3 regions of the Klebsiella oxytoca genome follow, and region 2 is predicted to be linked to each of the others. Evidence: riboswitches for the same ligand, from Rfam matches in the RefSeq annotation. Region 2 holds a riboswitch; each other region holds the start of a gene.
What was found. Region 2 has a riboswitch for thiamine pyrophosphate ahead of GJ746_RS12490 (TenA family protein). Riboswitches for the same ligand answer to the same signal wherever they lie in the genome.
Positions count from the first base shown of each region.

Region 1: linked by a shared signal. The riboswitch ahead of thiB (thiamine ABC transporter substrate binding subunit) and the one ahead of GJ746_RS12490 (TenA family protein) in region 2 are both predicted to bind thiamine pyrophosphate.
Region 3: linked by a shared signal. The riboswitch ahead of thiC (phosphomethylpyrimidine synthase ThiC) and the one ahead of GJ746_RS12490 (TenA family protein) in region 2 are both predicted to bind thiamine pyrophosphate.

Region 1 is NZ_CP046115.1:897,234-904,316, reverse strand. It holds gene GJ746_RS04260 (MFS transporter) at 1-566, shown strand, start outside; gene GJ746_RS04255 (sugar efflux transporter) at 614-1,798, opposite strand; gene sgrT (glucose uptake inhibitor SgrT) at 2,027-2,179, opposite strand; gene sgrR (HTH-type transcriptional regulator SgrR) at 2,267-3,922, shown strand; TPP riboswitch at 3,960-4,129, shown strand; gene thiB (thiamine ABC transporter substrate binding subunit) at 4,162-5,145, shown strand; gene thiP (thiamine/thiamine pyrophosphate ABC transporter permease ThiP) at 5,121-6,731, shown strand; gene thiQ (thiamine ABC transporter ATP-binding protein ThiQ) at 6,715-7,083, shown strand, end outside.
Region 2 is NZ_CP046115.1:2,701,567-2,708,649, reverse strand. It holds gene GJ746_RS12505 (LacI family DNA-binding transcriptional regulator) at 1-777, shown strand, start outside; gene GJ746_RS12500 (sugar phosphate isomerase/epimerase family protein) at 963-1,886, shown strand; gene GJ746_RS12495 (Gfo/Idh/MocA family protein) at 1,902-3,074, shown strand; TPP riboswitch at 3,263-3,364, shown strand; gene GJ746_RS12490 (TenA family protein) at 3,434-4,129, shown strand; gene GJ746_RS12485 (ABC transporter ATP-binding protein) at 4,126-4,854, shown strand; gene GJ746_RS12480 (ABC transporter permease) at 4,851-5,591, shown strand; gene GJ746_RS12475 (ABC transporter substrate-binding protein) at 5,615-6,550, shown strand; gene GJ746_RS12470 (diaminobutyrate--2-oxoglutarate transaminase) at 6,858-7,083, shown strand, end outside.
Region 3 is NZ_CP046115.1:286,337-293,419, forward strand. It holds gene thiG (thiazole synthase) at 1-222, opposite strand, end outside; gene thiS (sulfur carrier protein ThiS) at 224-424, opposite strand; gene GJ746_RS01355 (HesA/MoeB/ThiF family protein) at 408-1,163, opposite strand; gene thiE (thiamine phosphate synthase) at 1,156-1,791, opposite strand; gene thiC (phosphomethylpyrimidine synthase ThiC) at 1,791-3,686, opposite strand; TPP riboswitch at 3,772-3,885, opposite strand; gene rsd (sigma D regulator) at 3,940-4,437, opposite strand; gene nudC (NAD(+) diphosphatase) at 4,533-5,306, shown strand; gene hemE (uroporphyrinogen decarboxylase) at 5,473-6,537, shown strand; gene nfi (deoxyribonuclease V) at 6,547-7,083, shown strand, end outside.

The DNA.
Region 1 (7,083 bases), 1.8 Mb from region 2:
GTCTTGGGCAGTTTGCCGGTAATACAACGCTGGTTTTCTTTCTGACATGGTTCCCTACTTACCTGGCCAACGAGCGCCATTTACCGTGGCTACACGTGGGATTCTTCGCATCCTGGCCCTTCCTGGCCGCGGCTATCGGTATTTTTTTCGGCGGCTGGGCTTCTGATAAAATATTAAAGAAAACCAGTTCCGTTAATATCAGCAGAAAGCTCCCGATTATTTCCGGGTTACTGCTTTCAAGCTGCATCATTATTGCTAACTGGGTGGATAGCAACACTGCGGTGATTATTATCATGTCGATTGCATTTTTTGGCCAGGGTATGGTTGGTCTCGGCTGGACGCTTATTTCAGACATTGCACCTAAAAACATGGGCGGACTCACCGGGGGGATTTTCAACTTCTGCGCCAATATGGCGTCAATCATTACCCCGTTAATTATTGGGGTCATCATATCCATGACCGGTAATTTTTTCTACGCGCTGATTTATATCGGTTTAACCGCTCTGATTGGCGTCATCGCCTACATCTTTATTATCGGCGATATTAAAAGGATTGAATTGAAATAACCCGCAACTAACGCTGCCCCAACGAAACGTCGGGGCAGTAAAAACATTTAGATATCTTTAACTCTGCTGGTCATAAACAGCGTCACCAGGGAAATCCCGGCAATTGTCCAGTAGACGCTGGCATGCCCATAGCTTTGCGACAGCGCGCCCTGAATAACCCCAGCCAGAATCACCCCAGTGGAAATACTATTGGTAAACAGCGTGGTTGCGGCTCCCGCTCGCCCGGGCATCAGATCCTGAAACCACAGCATACCTATGCCGGCAACAATCCCGATAAATACGGCGTTAAACAGCTGTAACACCAGCAGCGCGATACGGTCGTGAAACAGAATCAGGCCAATATAAAACAGCACGCCAGCCGCCACTGCCGTCACCATCATATTACGCTTACCCCAGCGCTTAACGTAGTAGCCAGCCAGAATCATGGCCGGAATCTCCAGCCCGGCAGCGGTGCCCATTAATATCCCCGCGAGGCTATCGGGCAGACCAAGATCGCTACTGATCCACAAAGGCATATCAATAATATACATAGTGTTACAGGTCCACATCAGGGTGGAGGCGATAAACAGCGTCCGTACGTTTTTATCGTGCCATCCCCCGGCCTGTACCAGAACGTCATCTCCTTCCGAAGGCTGCTCCACGCGGGCGACAGAAGGTAGCTTAAAAGCGATCAGCACCAGACTAATCACAAAGATCCCGGCAGCAATCGAAAACATCGTGGTGAAGCCGTAGTTCAGCGCCAGCATAAAAGCCAGCGGCGGGCCAATCACCCACGCCAGAGAAAGCTGCGCACGCATTATCGAACTGAACATCACTACTTCACGCGCCGAGCTATCGGCATATTCCCGCGCCAGGGCAAATAGCTGCGGCATCGCGGCATTCGCTACGGAAGCCAGCATCACTCCGCAGGTAATCAGCGTCAGGTAGTGACGATTAAAAGCAAACAGCAGCGCATTTCCCACCGCCATCAGGCAGCAAAACATAATCAGCCGACGACGATCGCCCCGGCTATCGGAGCGTTTAGCCAGCGCCAGGCTGACCAGGATACCGGCAATCGCGTTAACCGTATAAAACAGGCCCACCCAGAACGGCTGCGCCCCTACTTCGCGGCTGAGAAATAAGCTGAGCGTTGGCGCCTGCAGCGCGCCAGCGATTCCCATCATGAAAGCGACCAGCATAAAAGCGGCGTAAACGCCGTTGAGACGACGCCCCATCGTCATTAACCACAGCATGAAATATCCTTAAGCACGCGAAGCAAACGAAAAAAGCCAGCAGAAGTATTCTGCTGGCGGGTGATTCTATACTCAATAGGTTTCGAGTTGCGGGCAGGCGGCCAGGACGTAGGTCCCTGGGAACATAGATAGCTATGTGACCTGGGCGAGCGGGCGCAGCCAACGCACCTGCAGCTTGAAAGACGACGAGTATAACACCAATACTCAGTCACACATGATGTCTGCAAGTCAATGATCAGAGGTCTGCGACGTAACTCCCCACTGCATCAGCTCTCCGAGAATTTCCTGCCGTCTTCCTGCCATCAGGCGGGCCAGCCAGGACGCATCCTGCGTCGCAGAAAAGTAGCCTTGATAGAACTGTTTAATGGTTGACCTCATCATATTCACCTCCTCGCTTCATCGACGTTGATTATTGACTTAATATAGGGAGTAATAAATTGCTGAGTTTTTATCAGGAGTTCCCCTTTTATGCCTTCCGGTCGTTTACAACAGCAGTTCATTCGCCTGTGGCAGTGCTGCGACGGCAAGTCTCAGGAGACAACGCTTAACGAGCTGGCACATATGCTGAGCTGTTCGCGCCGCCATATGCGTACCTTATTGAACATGATGGAAGAACGCGGCTGGCTCACCTGGGAGGCGGAGGCGGGACGTGGCAAACGCTCACGCCTCTCTTTTCTCTATACCGGTCTCGCGCTGCAACAGCAGCGAGCGGAAGATTTGCTGGAACAGGACCGAATCGATCAGCTGGTACAGCTGGTTGGCGATAAAGCCGCCGTCAGGCAAATGCTGGTTTCCCATTTAGGCCGCAGCTTTCGTCAGGGGCGGCATATCCTGCGCGTGCTCTACTATCGGCCAATGAAAAATCTGCTGCCCGGCAGCGCGCTTCGCCGCTCGGAAACGCATATCGCCCGACAGATTTTTAGCGCGTTGACGCGGGTAAATGAGGAAAATGGGGAACTGGAAGCCGATATTGCTCACCATTGGCAGCAGATCACCCCAACCCACTGGCGTTTTTTTCTGCGTCCAGGTATTCATTTTCATCATGGCCGGGAGCTGGAAATGGCGGATGTCATCAGCTCCCTGCAGCGCAGCAACGCGCTGCCGCTGTTTTCCCATATTGAGCGTATCGACTCCCCTACCGCGTGGACCCTCGATATCCATCTCAGTCAACCCGACCGCTGGCTGCCCTGGCTATTAAGCCAGGTCCCGGCCATGATCCTGCCGCACGAATGGCGGTCGATGGAGAACTACTCCAGTATCCCCGTTGGCACGGGCCCCTATTCGGTTGTGCGCAATAACCAGAATCAGCTCAAAATTCGTGCTTTCGACGACTATTTCGGCTATCGGGCGCTGATCGATGAAGTAAACGTCTGGGTGCTGCCGGAAATCAGCGAAGAACCTAACGGCGGCTTAACGTTACAGGGCACCACGCAAAGCGAGAAAGCGGTGGAAAGCCGCCTGGAAGAGGGTTGTTATTATCTGCTGTTCGACGCCCGCAGCCCGCTCGGCGCGAACGCGGCGGTACGCCAGTGGTTAAGCTATCTGTTCCAGCCCGCCAGACTGCTCTATCACGCAGGCGATCACTATCAGGACAACTGGTTCCCGGCCTATGGCCTGCTACCCCGCTGGCACCATGCACGCAGCCACGCTTGTGAAAAACCGCCGGGTCTGGAGACGGTCACGCTGACCTACTATCAGGACCACGTTGAGCACCGCGTGCTCGGCGGGATCATGGCGAAGCTGCTTGCCGAGCATCAGGTCAAACTGGAAATACAGGAGCTGGAGTATCAGGAGTGGCACCGCGGCGAAGCGGTCAGCGACGTCTGGCTCAACAGCGCTAACTTTACGCTGCCGATCGATTTCTCCCTGTTTGCCTGGCTATATGAAGTCCCGCTGGTTCGCAACTGTATTCCCATCGACTGGGAACAGGATGCCAGCCGGTGGCGTGCGGGAGAGCTTAATCCAGCGACATGGAGCCAACAGCTGCTGACCAATCAAACGATTGTTCCACTGATTCACCACTGGCTAATGATCCAGGGACAGCGCAGCATGCGCGGCGTACGCATGAACACTCTTGGCTGGTTTGACTTTAAATCCGCGTGGTTCGCGCCGCCAGAGCCGTAATGCTTTCAGTCAGCTGACAAAATCATTACACTAACTGCCGTTCTCAACGGGGTGCTAATAAACATACGTACCATCATTCAAGAAGCATCACAAAACGCTATGGCGTTTTGAAGATGCGGCTTGAAGGATGAAACGTATGGGCTGAGAAAATACCCGTCGAACCTGATCCGGATAACGCCGGCGAAGGGATTTGGGGCCCACTCAAAATCCTTTGCCACCCCTTTTTTCTGAGGTGCAAAGTGTTGAAAAAATTACTCCCGCTGCTGGCGCTGGCCGCCGCGCCCGTTTTTGCCAAACCGCTGCTCACCGTTTATACCTACGACTCGTTCTCCGCCGACTGGGGCCCTGGTCCCGCGGTTAAAAAAGCCTTTGAAGCTGACTGCGGCTGCGAACTGAAGTTCGTGGCGCTCGAAGATGGCGTCTCGCTGCTCAACCGGCTGCGGATGGAGGGCAAAAACAGCAAAGCGGATGTGGTGCTTGGCCTGGATAACAACCTGCTGGAAGCCGCCTCGCAAAGCAAACTGTTCGCCAAAAGCGGCGTTCCGGCCAGCGCGGTCAGCGTGCCCGGCGGCTGGGACAACGATACCTTCGTCCCGTTTGATTACGGCTATTTCGCTTTCGTTTACGATAAAAACAAGCTGAAGAATCCGCCGAAAAGCCTGAAAGAGCTGGTTGAAAGCGAGGAAAAATGGCGGGTGATCTATGAAGATCCGCGCACCAGCACGCCGGGTCTGGGCCTGCTGCTATGGATGCAAAAGGTGTACGGCGATAAGGCGCCGGATGCCTGGCAGAAGCTGGCGGCAAAAACCGTCACCGTCACCAAAGGCTGGAGCGAAGCCTATGGCCTGTTCCTGAAAGGCGAAAGCGATCTGGTGCTGAGCTATACCACTTCTCCGGCTTACCACATCATTGAAGAGAAGAAAGATAACTACGCTGCGGCAAACTTCGCTGAAGGCCACTATCTACAGGTTGAAGTTGCCGCCCGTACCGCAGCCAGCAAACAGCCGGAGCTGGCGGAAAAATTCCTCAAATTTATGGTTTCTCCAGGCTTCCAGAACGCGATCCCGACCGGCAACTGGATGTATCCGGTTACCCAGGTTGCGCTTCCGGCGGGCTTTGATGCGCTTGTGAAACCGCAAACGACGCTCGAATTTACCCCGCAGCAGGTCGCGACCGACCGCCAGAATTGGATTAGCGCATGGCAACGCGCCGTCAGCCGCTAACTTTCGGCTGGCTCCTTCCGGGACTGACGGCGGCCATCGTCCTGGTCGCCGTAGCGCTGGCCGCTTTCCTGGCGCTGTGGTTTAGCGCCCCGCAAGCGGCCTGGGGCGTGCTGGTCAGCGACAGCTATCTCTGGCACGTCGTGCGCTTCTCTTTCTGGCAGGCCTTCCTTTCCGCGCTTTTTTCGGTGATCCCGGCAATCTTCCTCGCCCGCGCCCTTTACCGGCGCCGATTCCCCGGGCGCACGCTGCTGTTGCGTCTTTGCGCGATGACCTTAATTCTGCCGGTACTGGTGGCGGTGTTCGGTATTCTGAGCGTCTACGGTCGTCAGGGATGGTTGGCTGAATTATGCAACGCGTTCGGCTGGCAGTGGGAATTCTCACCCTACGGGCTACAGGGGATCCTGCTGGCGCACGTGTTCTTTAATATGCCGATGGCTACGCGCCTGCTGCTGCAGACGCTGGAGAATATCCCCGGCGAGCAGCGGCAAATCGCCGCCCAGCTTGGGATGCGCGGCTACGTCTTTTTCCGGCTGGTTGAGTGGCCGTGGCTGCGGCGGCAAATTCTCCCGGTTGCGGCGCTGATCTTTATGCTCTGTTTCGCCAGCTTTGCGACCGTGCTGTCGCTGGGCGGCGGCCCGCGGGCAACGACGATCGAACTGGCAATTTACCAGGCGCTTAATTTCGACTACGACCCGGCGCGCGCGGCGATGCTGGCGCTTATCCAGATGATCTGCTGTCTCGGGCTGGTGTTGCTTAGCCAACGCCTGAGTAAAGCTCTCGCCATCGGCGCCAGCCATATCCGCGGCTGGCGCGATCCCGACGACCGGCTATCGAGCCGGCTGTGTGACATAACGTTGATTGGCGTGGCGCTTTTACTGCTGTTACCGCCGCTGCTGGCGGTGATAGTCGATGGTCTGAACAGCAATCTGTTTCACGTGCTGCATCAGCCTGCGCTGTGGCAGGCGCTGTGGACATCGCTGCGTATCGCTCTTGCCGCCGGGCTCTTAAGCGTCATTCTGACCATGATGCTGCTGTGGAGCAGCCGTGAACTGCGCGCTCGCAACCGCCCGCTGGCCGGACAGGCCCTTGAGCTGAGCGGCATGCTGATCCTCGCCATGCCGGGCATCGTGCTGGCCACCGGTTTCTTCCTGCTGCTCAATAATAGCGTGGGCCTGCCGGAGTCCGCCGACGGTATCGTCATTTTTACTAATGCGCTGATGGCAATTCCCTACGCGCTCAAGGTGCTGGAAAACCCGATGCGCGATATCGCCGCCCGCTACGGCCCCCTCTGCCAGTCGCTGGGGATGCAGGGCTTTACGCGCCTTCGGGTGGTTGAGCTTCGCGCTTTAAAACGCCCGCTTGCCCAGGCGCTGGCCTTTGCCTGTGTACTATCGATTGGCGATTTCGGCGTCGTGGCGCTATTCGGTAACGAAGATTTTCGTACTCTGCCGTTTTACCTGTATCAGCAAATTGGCTCTTATCGAAGCCAGGACGGGGCCGTGACCGCCCTTTTGCTCCTGCTGCTGTGCTTTTTACTCTTTAGCGTTATTGAAAAACTTCCGGGGCGCGATGCTAAAACTGAATGATGTAACCTGGCTTTATCAGCATCTGCCCATGCGTTTTACGCTTGCCGCCGAACGCGGGGAGCGCATTGCGGTTCTTGGCCCCAGCGGGGCCGGGAAAAGCACGCTGTTGAACCTGATTGCCGGTTTTTTACCGCCCGCCAGCGGTAGCATTGAGATCGACGGCCAGCGTCATACCCACACGCCTCCGTCGCGCCGTCCGGTATCGATGCTGTTTCAGGAAAATAACCTGTTTAACCATCTCACCATCCGCCAGAACATTGCCCTGGGCATGCATCCCGGGCTGCGGCTGAACGCGGAACAGAGCGCCCGATTGCAAACCATTGCCGGACAAATGGGAATTGACGCGATGTTA
Region 2 (7,083 bases):
GCCCTTGAAAAAGCGGCCTTATCATGGCACAGCCCGACTCAGGCCCCGGTTTTTCTGCATTACGATATCAATGCCATCGACGACATGGTCGCCGCCATTTCCCGTCTCAGCGAAGAAGTGGACGTTATTGCTATTGTCGCGCTGGACAATCCGCTTATTCGCCACGCTGTCGTTCAGGCCATTGATAAAGGCGTGCATGTCTTCACCCTGCTCTCGGATATGAGTATTGCCCAACGCACCGGCTATATCGGGCTGGATAACCAAAAAGCGGGCCGCACCGCAGGATGGGCGGTGGACAGGCTATGTCACGGCGATGGGGAGATCGGCATTATCGTTGGCGATAACCGGTTTATTTGCCAGGAGAGCTGTGAGATAAGCTTTCGCTCCTACTTACGCGAACAGGGGAAAGGCGACCGGGTGCTTGAGCCAGTGCGCAGCCACGAACGCGCCGATATCGCCCGCCAGGTGACAGAAGAGATGCTGTACCAATATCCCGATCTGCAGGCTATTTACGCACCCTGCGGCGGCGTGGAGGGGATTATCGCCGCGCTACATGCGCATCAACGTCAGTATCAGGTCACCCTGATTTGTCATGGGCCGGTAGATAACGGCGAGCTGGCGTTAATCGACGGCACTATCGATCTCATGCTTGCCCATCGGCTGGACGAATTTGCCACGGCGACAATCCACGCGTTTGTTCAGGCCGCCAGCCAACCGCAGCCAAACTTTATCAACGCGCTGCAGCCGTTTGATTTACTCACCAAAGAAAATCTCTGATCGCCGGTGGCGCGTGTGAATCAGCCGCGCGCCTTCTGGTGACTTAATTTGATAAAAGACCATCATTTTAACCATCAAAATAAAGCTTGAATCACATCAAAGAATTTAAATTTCATCATTGTTGATTTTGAAATTTTCATTCAATACTGGTCATGTTTACCCCTCATTATGAAAAGGAACCGGTCATGACCATACATATTGCTAATGCGCCGTGTAGCTGGGGCGTCGATGATCCCAAAAACCCTTATCTGCCAGCATGGTCCAAGGTGCTGCAAGAAGCGGCAACCGCAGGCTATAAAAGCATTGAACTGGGGCCCTGGAGCTATTTACCGACTCAGGCCGATGAACTCCGCGCTGCGCTGAATAAGCAGGGGCTGTCGCTGGTTGCCGGCACAATCTTTGACGATCTGGTCAGCGAAGAGAACTTCGCGAATATTGTCGCACTGACGCATAACATTTGCCGCAATCTGTCGCAGGTGCCGGCGGCGGAAGAAACGGCGGGCAACCCTTTCCAACCCCCCTATCTGGTTATTATTGATTTTGGTAATCCGCAGCGGGCGAAATATGCCGGACGCGGAGATCTGGCCCCCCGCCTTTCCCCCGCCGACTGGCGGCGGATGATCGACCACATCACTATCATCAGCAAACTGGCGTGGCAGGAGTACGGCGTTCGCCCGGTTATCCACCCTCACGCCGGCGGCTGCATCGAGTTTGCCGATGAGATAGATCTGCTGGCAACGCAAATTCCCCATGATGTCGCCGGGTTATGTCTCGATACCGGACATCTCTACTATTCGGGTATGGACCCTATCGCCTGGCTGGATCGCCATTTTGACCGCCTTGACTACCTGCACTTTAAAGATGTCGATCCGAAGGTATTCGAGAGCGTGATTTCCCGGGGCATCGACTTCTTCTCCGCCTGTGCCGAAGGGGTAATGTGTCCGCTCGGCACCGGCGCGATTGACTATCCGGCCGTACGCGCGTTTCTCGATAAGCGCGGCTATCAGGGCTGGATCACTATCGAACAAGAACGCGATCCGCGTAACGTTGAAGGCAGCCTGCAGGCAGTAACGGAAAGCCTGCGCTACCTGCGCTCCGTTGGCTTTTAATCAGGAGAGAACACGATGATTAACGGTACTAAACCCGTCGGCAGGTCATTACGCTGGGGAATGGTTGGCGGCGGCGCAAGCAGCCAGATTGGCTATATTCACCGCTCAGCGGCGCTGCGTGACGGTTCATTTACCCTGCTGGCCGGGGCTTTTGATATTGACGCTCAGCGCGGGCGTGAATTTGGTCGTCAGCTTGGCGTTGAGGCCGAACGCTGTTATCCCGACTACGCGACCTTGTTTCGCGAAGAAGCGGCGCGAGAAGATGGTATTGAGGCGGTGTCTGTCGCCACGCCGAACAATACCCACTACGCCATTTGCCGCGCGGCGCTGGAAGCCGGGCTGCACGTGGTATGTGAAAAACCGCTGTGTTTTACCGGCGAAGAGGCCGATGCGCTGGTGGCCCTGAGCGAAAAGCAGCGCAAGATTATCGGGGTTACCTACGGCTATGCTGGGCATCAGCTGATTTTGCAGGCGCGGCAGATGATTGCCCAGGGGCTGCTGGGCGAGATCCGCATCATTAATATGCAGTTCGCACACGGTTTCCACAATCTGCCGGTGGAGCAGGACAACCCCAGCACCCGCTGGCGAGTGGATCCGAAATTTGTCGGCCCAGGCTACGTGCTGGGCGATCTGGCTACGCACCCGCTGTTTCTGGCGGAGACCATGGCACCGAAACTCAACATCACGCGCCTGATGTGCTCCCGCCAGAGCTTTGTTAAAAGCCGCGCCCCGCTGGAGGATAACGCCTACGTGCTGATGGAGTACGACAACGGCGCCGTGGGTTCGATGTGGTGCTCGGCGGTCAACAGCGGCTCAATGCACGGGCAGAAAGTGCGCATCGTCGGGGAAAAAGCCAGCCTGGAATGGTGGGATGAACAGCCAAACCAGCTGCGCTATGAAATCCAGGGTGAGCCGGTACGCATCCTTGAACGCGGAATGTCCTATCTTGATCCTCTGGCCCTGCAGGACGACAGAATTGGCGGCGGTCATCCCGAAGGGCTGTTTGAAGCCTGGTCAAATCTGTACCGCCGCTTTGCTATCGCCATGGATGCGACCGATCGCCGCGACGCCGCGCTGCTGGAAAACTTCTGGTATCCGGATGCGAAAGCCGGGGCGCTCGGCGTGCACTGGGTCGAGAACTGCGTACGTTCTGCGGATAGCGGAGCCAGCTGGGTCGAGTTTCGTTAAATCTGTTGCCCGGCAGCGGCGCGTCTGCCGGGCAAGGAACAGCTTTGCTTATCGCATATCTGCTACGGCCGAGCGCCGCCCGGCAAGAGTGCTCAACTATTATTTCTCGCTGGCCCATTCGTGACAACGTCACCTGTTTTCGGCATATTCACGGCATTGTAATCAAAAAGCGAATGCCGTATAACATGGGCCAAACCGAGGGGTGTCCCGTGAGGGCTGAGATGGCGTAAGCCGAACCCTTTGAACCTGATCTGGGTCATGCCAGCGAAGGGACGGGTCGGCATTTCCGCCAGTTTTGCGCCATTGCCTGTTCACACTTCTTTCTGCACGCCCGGATCTCCCTTTTATCAGGAGGTCCTGTGATTGTTCCCGCATTTACCCAGGGTATTTATGGTCGTCTGCGCCAGCAGGCCGATACCGCCTGGCAGCACTACGTCAACCATCCCTTCCTGCGTCAGCTCGCCGACGGCACCCTGCCTGAACCGGCATTCCGCCGCTATCTGACGCAAGACTATCTGTTTCTGATCCACTTTGCCCGCAGCTACGCGCTGCTGGTCAGTAAACTGCGTACTCTGCCGGAGATGCGCGCCGCCGCCGCGTCGATGAACGCCATTCTCGACGAACTGCCGCTGCATGTTGGCTACTGTAACGGATGGGGGCTGGACGAACCCGCGATGGCCACCGAACCGGAAGCCTTAGAAACCATCAACTATACCCGTTACGTGCTGGACATCGGCCACTCCGGAGACGCGCTGGATCTGCTGGCGGCGCTGATGCCGTGCGTCGCCGGATATGCGGAAATCGGTCTCGGCCTGCTGCATAATCCGGCAACCAACCTGATCGACAATCCCTATGCCTCGTGGATCCGCAACTACGGCGACGAGGGTTATCTGAACGGCGTCAATGCCGCCATTGCCCTGCTGGAAACGCTCTGGCAACAGCGCGGCGGCGAGGCGCGTTTTGCGGAACTTGGCGTCATTTTCACCACCGCCACCCGTCTGGAAGCCAACTTCTGGCAAATGGGCCTTAATGCGGTTGAGGGGAATCCGGCGTGAGTGCGCCAGCAATTGAGGTACGCGGCCTGAGCCTGCGCTTTGGCGCACGGCAAATTTTCGACAACCTGACGTTCGATATCCCCGGCGGCCAATGGATATCGCTGCTGGGGCCCAGCGGCGTAGGGAAAACCACCCTGCTACGTGTTCTCGCCGGTCTGGCAAAAGCCGCTGCCGGTGAAGTCCGCGCCAGCGACGGGCTGCCAATCGCTAAACGGCTGGCGTGGATGGGGCAGAAAGACTTGCTTTACCCGTGGTTAAATGTGCGTGACAACGTCTCTCTTGGCGCCCGTCTGCGCGGAGAGCGCGTTGACCACCGGCGCGTAGCCACGCTGTTACAGCAGGTAGGCCTTGAATCGTGCGCTAACGAACTTCCGGCCCGTCTGTCCGGCGGCATGCGCCAGCGGGCGGCGCTGGCGCGCACCTTATATGAAGACCAGCCCATCGTACTGATGGACGAACCCTTTTCCGCGCTCGATACCATCACCCGTACGCGAATTCAGACACTGGCTGCGGAGCTGCTGGTTAACCGTACCGTGGTGCTTATCACCCATGACCCGATGGAAGCCTGTCGCCTGAGCCATCGGCTGCTGGTGCTTTCTCCCGCTGCCGGCGGAATTGACGATAGCCACCGTCTATCCGGCACGCCGCCGCGTGCGCCGGACGACCCGGCGCTGCTGATCGGCCAGGCGGAACTGTTGCAACAGCTCATGAGGGCTAACGGATGAGCGCAAAAGTGTTTCGCGCCGCCGTGGTGTTCTGCGGCCTGCTGCTGCTCTGGTGGCTGGCGAGCCGCAGCGGCATTCCGGCCTTCCTGCTGCCTTCTCCCGCAGCGGTGGCCAGCGCGCTGTGGATGAATCGGGATTATCTCGGCTGGCACACGCTAATCACGTTGAGTGAGATCGTCAGCGGTCTCGCGCTCGGCGTCCTGCTTGGCGTGATCCTGGCGCTGTGCATGATCGTCTCGCCGCGTCTTCAGCGCTGGCTGATGCCGCTGGTGCTGATCAGCCAGGCGATCCCGGTCTTTGCTCTCGCCCCGCTGCTGGTCCTGTGGTTTGGTTTCGGCATGAGCGCAAAGGTCATGATGGCGGTTCTGGTGATTTTTTTCCCCGTGACCTCGGCGTTTTTTGACGGCCTGCGCCGGGTTAACAACGATTATCTCGATCTGGCGCGCACGATGGGCGCCTCTTTTAGTGCACAGCTGCGTCATGTGCGCATGATGGCCGCCCTTCCGGCGCTCGGCTCCGGCCTGCGGATGGCGGCAGCCGTCGCCCCCATTGGCGCAATAATCGGTGAATGGGTCGGTTCAGCCGAAGGGCTTGGCTACGTGATGCTCAACGCCAACGCCCGTTTGCAAACCGATATCTGCTTCGCAGCCCTGTTTATTTTAGTACTACTGACGGTCCTGCTCTGGCTGACGGTGGATGCTTTTCTGCATCGGCTGGTCTACTGGACGCCGGAATAACGATTTAACAATAAGGAATAACCATGCGTAAGCATCTTTATGCCGTGATGGCCTTCGGCACGCTGATCGGCGGTCAGGCGCAGGCTAACGAGAAACTCACCCTCGTGCTGGACTGGTATATCAATCCTGACCATGCGCCGATTATGGTAGCCGAACAGATTGGCGCTTTTAAAGAGGCGGGTCTTGACGTCAAAATTGTGCCACCGTCCGATCCGGCGCTGCCGCCACGATTGGTGGCTGCCCGCCAGGCGGATCTGGCCATTACCTACCAGCCGCAGGTACATTTTTTCGCTGATGAAGGGCTTCCGCTGGTCCGCGTTGGCACGCTGATTAATTCGCCGCTGAACACGGTGATCGCGCTGGATAAAAACATCAAATCCCCCGCCGATCTGCAGGGTAAAAAAGTGGGTTATTCCGTTAGCGGAATCGAACAGGCGACGCTGGCGACCATGGCACAGCACGTACAAGTCGATCCCAAAAGCATCAAGCTCATCAATGTTAACTTTCAGCTGACCAGCGCTCTGATGGCCGGTCAGGTCGATGCGGTCATTGGCGGATATCGTAATATAGAAGCGCTGGAACTGATGCTTCAGGGGAAAGATCCGGTGGTAATGAACGTCGAGGATTACGGCGTACCTGCCTACGACGAGCTGGTGATCGTGGCGAATCGCGATGCGGCCAACGCGCCGAAAATTAAGGCTTTCCTCACGGCGCTACAGAAAGGCGTCGCTTATTTACGCGCCCACCCGCAGGAAACCTGGCAGACGTTTGCCGCCGCGCATCCCGAGCTCAATACCGCGCTGAATAAACAGGCATGGCTGAAAACCATCCCTCTGTTTGCCCGCGATCCAGCGGCCCTGGACAAATCACGTTATGAAACTTATGAACAGTTTTTATATAACAATAAGTTGGTGAAAAAAGTCACACCGCTAAGCGATTATGCGCTTGAATTGCATTGAGAGCCGTTTCTGCTGGCGGAAATTTTTCGCCAGCAATGGTCAGCAAAACGGTAATAAAAATCGCGACAAGACTTCATTAATAATTACAATTTTAAAGGTCTTTTATCCTGTAAAACACTTCATCCCTATCAATGAGTTACGTTCACTTTTTACAATGTAAAAATAACGTAAATACCCCTTAATCAATAAAACGTTGAATGCGGATTTAAAAAGCCATATATTGTGCCCGCTTTATGCATGGCGATTCAATTTCTTACACCAATTTATTCAACCAGGGTTCAACCGTAACGCTGGTTGTGGGAGTGATATGATGACGGATAAAGTCCGTATTGATACTTTAGGCGCAGACTTATTAAATGCAAACAACGATACCTTTTTGGCCCGTCAGGCTGAATTCGAATCGAATGTCAGGAGCTATCCGCGCAAGCTGCCCCTTGCGATTACCAAAGCGGAAGGCGTCTGGCTGACCGATGCGGATAACAAACAGTATCTGGACTGCCTTGCCGGCGCCGGTACCCTGGCACTCGGCCACA
Region 3 (7,083 bases), 2.4 Mb from region 2:
CGTTTTGGCGCCGGATGTATTTGGCAGCAGGCTAACGCCAGCCGCCAGCAGCGGCGCGAGGATAGCGTCATTATGCTGACGGAGATCGACGCGCTTCATCGCCAGCGTTACCAGCTGACTGCCGGAAGCGCGAATAGCCTCCACCATAACGTCGGGGGCGGCGAATTTACCAGTGCCGGTGAAAAGATGTGATTCAAACGTTTTATCCGCAATGCGTAACATGTCAGCCTCCAGCGATAACCTGAAAAAGCAGGATCTGGTCGCCTTCCTGCAAGAGATGAGCTTCCCACCGTTCGCGCGGCAGGATGTGTTGATTGAGCGCCAGCGCGACGCCCGGCTGCTGCTGTTCCAGCTGCGTGAGCAGGTCGGCGACGGAAGTCGCTTCGGCGCACTGCAACGGTTCATCGTTAAGCCATACCTGCATGCTGCCCTCCGCATACCGGACAGCCCTGAGCCCGCTGGAGCGCGAGCGTGCGCCAGCTGCTGGTACGGGCATCGAACAGGCGCAGCGTGTTACGCGGCGTTGCCATACCGCTAAGCAGTTTGATCGCTTCCAGCGCCTGAAGGGTACCCATCATCCCGACCACCGGGCCGATAATGCCCGCCGTACGGCAGTTGCGTTCTGGTTCACTCGCGTCTGGCCACAGACAGCGGTAGCAGCCCTGTTCCCACGGCGGCGTCAGCACCATCAGCTGGCCTCCCAGTCCGACGGCGCTGGCGGTAATAAGCGGCGTTTCAAGCGCGACGCAGGCGGCGTTGATCGCCTGCCGGGTCACCATGTTATCGGTGCAATCCAGTACCACATCGGCCTTCGTTACTTCATCCAGCAGGTTTTTTCCGCTTAAGCGTTGTTTCAGCGCAATCAGTTCAATCTGCGGGTTGAGGCGAGCCAGCCTCGCTCTGGCGGCGGTGGTTTTGGGCTGAGCGATATCATCGCTGGTGAACAGAATTTGCCGCTGCAGATTGCTGACGTGCACGTCGTCGTCGTCGGCCAGCGTCAGCGTGCCGACCCCGGCTCCGGCCAGATAGAGCGCAGCAGGGGAACCCAGCCCGCCGAGACCAACGATCAACACCCGGCTGGCCAGCAGCTTTTGCTGGCCTTCAATGGCGATATCCTCCAGCAGCAGCTGGCGGCTATAGCGCATAAAATCGCTGTCATTCATCACCCGCTCCCGCTATCCCGAGCAACTGTGCCGTGGCCTGCCGCCAGTCGGTAGCCTGAGTAATGGCGCTGACTACCGCAATACTGCCGACGCCGGTTGCCAGAACCGCCGGAGCGCGCTCAAGGCTGATTCCGCCAATCGCCACGGTGGGATAATCGCCCAGGCGCTGAATATGCTGCGCCAGCTGTTCCAGCCCCTGGGGAGCGGAAGGCATCTGCTTGGTTTGCGTCGGAAAAACGTGGCCGAGAGCGATGTAAGAAGGACGAGCCGCCAGCGCGATATCAATTTCCATATCGTCGTGAGTGGAAACACCAAGGCGCAGCCCGGCGTTACGGATGGCGCTAAGGTCAGTGGTTTCCAGATCTTCCTGGCCTAAATGCACGCCGTAAGCCTGATGTTTAATAGCCAGCCGCCAGTAATCATTGATAAACAGTCGCGCATCATATTTGCGTCCCAGGGCGATAGCGGCGGCCACATCCTCTTCGACTTCACTATCGCGTTTATCCTTAATGCGCAGCTGGATGGTGCGAACGCCCGCAGCCAGCAAGCGTTCGATCCACGTTACGCTATCGACGACCGGATAGAGTCCTAAACGGAATGGGACGGGTGGAAAATCGGGTTGATACATCAGGCTTCCTCCTTACGTAGATAGATTTCACTGCCGCGGGCGCGAAAGTTATCCGCCATATCGGCCATCCCCACTTCGATGGTCTGCACGGCGGCGTAGTTGCGAACTTCCTGGCTTATCTTCATTGAGCAAAATTTGGGGCCGCACATGGAGCAGAAGTGGGCCACTTTGCCGGACTCCTGCGGCAGGGTTTCGTCGTGGTAAGCGCGAGCGGTGAACGGATCGAGCGCCAGGTTAAACTGGTCTTCCCAGCGGAACTCGAAGCGTGCTTTCGACATGGCGTTATCGCGGATCTGCGCGCCGGGATGACCTTTGGCGAGGTCGGCAGCGTGGGCGGCAATTTTGTAAGTAATCAGGCCCTGCTTAACGTCTTCTTTATTCGGCAGGCCGAGGTGCTCTTTCGGCGTCACGTAGCAGAGCATCGCACAGCCGAACCAGCCGATCATGGCTGCGCCAATACCCGAGGTGAAATGGTCGTACCCCGGTGCAATATCGGTAGTTAGCGGACCTAAGGTATAGAAAGGCGCTTCGTGGCAGTGCTCCAGCTCTTCGGTCATATTGCGCTGAATCATCTGCATCGGCACATGGCCCGGGCCTTCGATCATCACCTGCACGTCATACTCCCAGGCGATTTTGGTTAGCTCGCCCAGCGTATGCAGTTCGGCAAACTGCGCTTCGTCGTTGGCATCCTGAATCGAGCCGGGACGCAGGCCATCACCTAATGAGAGCGAAACGTCATAGGCGGCGCAGATTTCGCAGATCTCACGAAAATGTTGATAGAGAAAGTTCTCTTTATGATGGGACAAGCACCATTTCGCCATGATGGAACCGCCGCGGGATACAATACCTGTCAGGCGCCGGGCGGTCATCGGCACATAGCGCAGCAGCACGCCGGCGTGAATGGTGAAGTAGTCGACCCCTTGTTCAGCCTGTTCCAGCAGCGTGTCGCGGAAGGATTCCCAGGTGAGATCTTCGGCGATCCCGTTGACCTTTTCTAACGCCTGGTAGATCGGCACGGTGCCGATCGGTACCGGACTATTGCGCAGGATCCACTCGCGGGTCTCGTGAATATAGCGGCCGGTAGAAAGGTCCATTACCGTATCCGCTCCCCAGCGCGTCGCCCACACCAGTTTCTCGACCTCTTCCTCAATCGACGAGGTGACCGCCGAGTTGCCGATATTGGCGTTAACCTTCACCAGGAAGTTGCGGCCAATAATCATCGGCTCAGATTCCGGATGATTAATATTGGCCGGAATAATCGCGCGCCCGGCGGCGACTTCAGCGCGTACAAATTCCGGGGTGATATTTTCCGGCAGTCGTGCGCCAAAGCCGACGCCCGGATGCTGCTGGCGCAGCACTTTGCCACGAATACGCTCGCGGCCCATATTCTCGCGAATAGCGATGAATTCCATCTCCGGCGTGACAATTCCCTGACGGGCGTAGTGCAGTTGAGTCACGCATTTACCGGCGATAGCGCGTCTGGGCGTTAACAGGCCGGTAAAGCGCAGCTCGTTGAGGCCCTCATCCGTCAGCCGCTGTTTGGTATACGCCGAACTGCGATCGCTGAGCTCTTCGCAGTCGCGACGCGCCTCAATCCACGGCAGGCGTAGTTTTGTCAGGCCCTGCTGAACGTTAATCGCGATATGCGGGTCGCCGTACGGGCCGGACGTGTCATAGACAGGAATGGCCTCGTTAGCTTCGTGCTGAGGATTATCTTTGCTGCCGCCGATAAGCGTCGGGCTCAGCTGAATTTCGCGCATCGGTACGCGAATATCTTCTTGCGAACCATGGATATAGATGCGCTGTGAATTGGGAAACGCGGTACCTTCCAGCGTGTCGATAAAGCGCTGAGCGTGTTCACGTTGCTCTCGACGCGTGAGTTTTGTTGTAGACATAGCTCATTCCGGTTAAACAGGATATGGCTTGCCAGACGACGGATGGAGTAACAGATGCGATCGGCCCTGAACAGGCTGATGCTAAATGCAGTTTACTCTTGTTCCCTTCGCAGGTATTAGCCTGATCAGGTTCCGCGGATCCCGAATTAACGGTCTCAGCCTTTTCCAGTGTGGAAAATAGGCACTCCGACAAGATGACATTCCCTCTCAGAAAGGGGGAATGTATGTAAACTACGCGTTAATGGCTCACAACTCAAGCGGTCGGCGCGATATTGTCGCTGATGCTATCTTTGCGACTATGGGCTACGGCGAGGGCGATCAGTTTGTCTTCCAGCGCAAAGCGCGCTTCCAGCGCTTCACCGATATCTGACAGCGCCTGCTGGAACTCAAGGTAGTTATCGTGATCGATGGCGTTTTCGAGGCAGGAGTCGTAATAATCCATAATCTGCTGGGTATTAGCCTGCAGCTGTGGATAAATCTTAGTCGCGGCTAAAAGTGGCGTATCGCCTTCCAATTCGCCGATAAAGCGTTCATAAATACTAAAATGGCCGGAGGAAAGGTAGTCCACCAGGCTTTGACAAAAATCATCCAGCGCTTTCTCATTAAGCCGCATAAATGATTCTTTGCCGGGCTTCAGGCCAACCAGGTTGTAGTAAGCCACGAGCAAATGCTTACGTACTTGTAGCCAGCGATCGACCAGTTTATTGCTGCCTCCAACACGTTCCGTCAGGTTTTCCAGCTGGTTTAACATGGTTGACTCCGCAAGTTTTTAAGAGAAACACGTTGCTCACCAAAATGTAAATTTAATGTTAAAAGTGCCAGTAAAATGAAGGTAGTGCAATAGATATGGATCGTATTATTGAAAAATTAGATCGCGGCTGGTGGATTGTCAGCCACGAACAGAAATTATGGTTACCTGGTGGGGAATTACCATATGGCGAAGCGGTAAATTTTAATCTTGCGGGACAACCCGGGCTGCGGATAGGGGAATGGCAGGGCGAACCGGTATGGCTGGTGCGTCAGGATCGTCGGCATGACATGGGATCGCTGCGCCAGGTGCTCGATCAGGATGCTGGTCTTTTCCAACTGGCGGGTCGAGGGATCCAGCTGGCGGAATTCTACCGTTCGCATAAATTCTGCGGCTACTGCGGGCATCCGATGCATCCCAGTAAAACCGAGTGGGCGATGCTGTGCAGCCATTGCCGCGAACGCTACTACCCGCAAATCGCACCGTGCATTATCGTCGCCATCCGCCGGGATGACACCATTCTGCTGGCGCAGCATACGCGCCATCGTAACGGCGTGCACACGGTGCTGGCCGGGTTTGTCGAGGTCGGAGAGACCCTGGAGCAGACCGTGGCCCGCGAGGTGATGGAGGAGAGCGGTATTAAGGTGAAAAACCTGCGCTACGTGACCTCCCAGCCCTGGCCGTTCCCGCAATCGCTGATGACCGCGTTTATGGCCGAGTACGATAGCGGCGAGATTGTCATCGACAAGAAAGAGCTGCTGGAGGCGGGATGGTATCGCTATGACGATCTGCCGCTTCTGCCGCCGCCGGGCACCGTGGCGCGCCGGCTGATTGAAGATACCGTGGCGATGTGTCGGGCAGAGTATGAGTGACATGTTACATACACTTTATCCTTCAAATTGCCTCTTTGTTGGCTGTTTTAACGTACCTCAACCACTTACTTGAGTAAGCTCCCGGGGTTCATTCAATTGCCGCCTCGATCCACTTTGAATGATTTTGTGTATAAACTTGGCGCATCAACGCTAAAGGAATGTAAAAATGACCGAACTGAAGAACGATCGCTATCTGCGCGCGCTGCTACGCCAGCCGGTTGATGTCACCCCGGTGTGGATGATGCGCCAGGCGGGCCGCTATTTACCGGAGTACAAAGCCACCCGTGCGCAAGCGGGGGACTTTATGTCGCTGTGTAAAAACGCTGAGCTGGCCTGTGAAGTGACGCTGCAGCCGCTGCGCCGCTATAAGCTCGACGCGGCCATTCTCTTCTCGGACATTCTCACTATCCCGGATGCCATGGGGCTGGGGCTCTATTTCGAAGCCGGAGAAGGTCCGCGTTTTACCTCGCCGATTACCTGTAAAGCGGATGTTGATAAATTACCGATCCCCGATCCGGAAGGTGAGCTTGGCTATGTGATGAACGCCGTGCGCACCATTCGCCGCGAACTGAAAGGCGAAGTGCCGCTGATCGGTTTTTCCGGTAGTCCATGGACGCTGGCGACCTATATGGTTGAAGGTGGAAGTAGCAAAGCGTTTACGGTGATCAAAAAAATGATGTATGCCGAGCCGCAGGCCCTGCATGCGCTGCTCGACAAGCTGGCGAAAAGCGTCACGCTGTATCTGAATGCGCAGATCAGAGCGGGCGCGCAGTCGGTGATGATTTTTGATACCTGGGGCGGCGTGCTGACCGGCCGGGATTATCAGCAGTTCTCGCTCTATTACATGCATAAAATCGTCGATGGTCTGCTGCGCGAAAACGATGGGCGCCGCGTGCCTGTGACACTGTTTACCAAAGGCGGCGGACAGTGGCTGGAAGCGATGGCGGAAACCGGCTGCGATGCGCTGGGCCTCGACTGGACCACCGATATCGCCGACGCCCGTCGCCGGGTCGGTCATAAAGTTGCCCTGCAGGGAAATATGGACCCCTCAATGCTGTATGCCCCTCCGGCGCGTATCGAAGAAGAAGTGGCGACGATTCTCGCCGGATTTGGTCAGGGTGAAGGGCATGTCTTTAATCTCGGACACGGAATTCATCAGGATGTCGACCCGGAACACGCGGGCGTATTTGTGGAGGCGGTGCACCGGCTGTCGGCGCAATACCACCGTTAAGGAGTGAATATGGATTTGGCAGCGCTACGCACCCAGCAGCTCAGCCTGGCGGCATCGGTAGAACGAGGCGATCGGTTCGAACAAGACCCACCAACGCTGATTGGCGGGGCGGATGTCGGATTTGAACAAGAGGGAGAGGTGACCCGGGCGGCGATGGTCCTGCTGAGCTATCCCTCTCTGGAGCTGGTGGAATATCAGATTGCGCGCGTCGCGACTACGATGCCCTATATTCCTGGTTTTCTCTCTTTTCGAGAAACTCCTGCGCTGCTGGCAGCGTGGGAGCAGCTTTCGCAAAAACCAAATCTCTTATTCGTTGATGGCCACGGGATTTCTCACCCGCGCCGCCTCGGTGTCGCCAGCCATTTTGGCCTGTTAGTGGATGTTCCTACTATCGGCGTAGCGAAAAAACGTCTGTGCGGTAAGTTTGAGCACCTGGGAGATGAGCCCGGCGCGCTGGCGCCATTGTTGGATAAAGGCGATCAGCTGGCGTGGGTCTTGCGCAGCAAAACGCGCTGTAATCCGCTGTTCGTCAGCACGGGACATCGC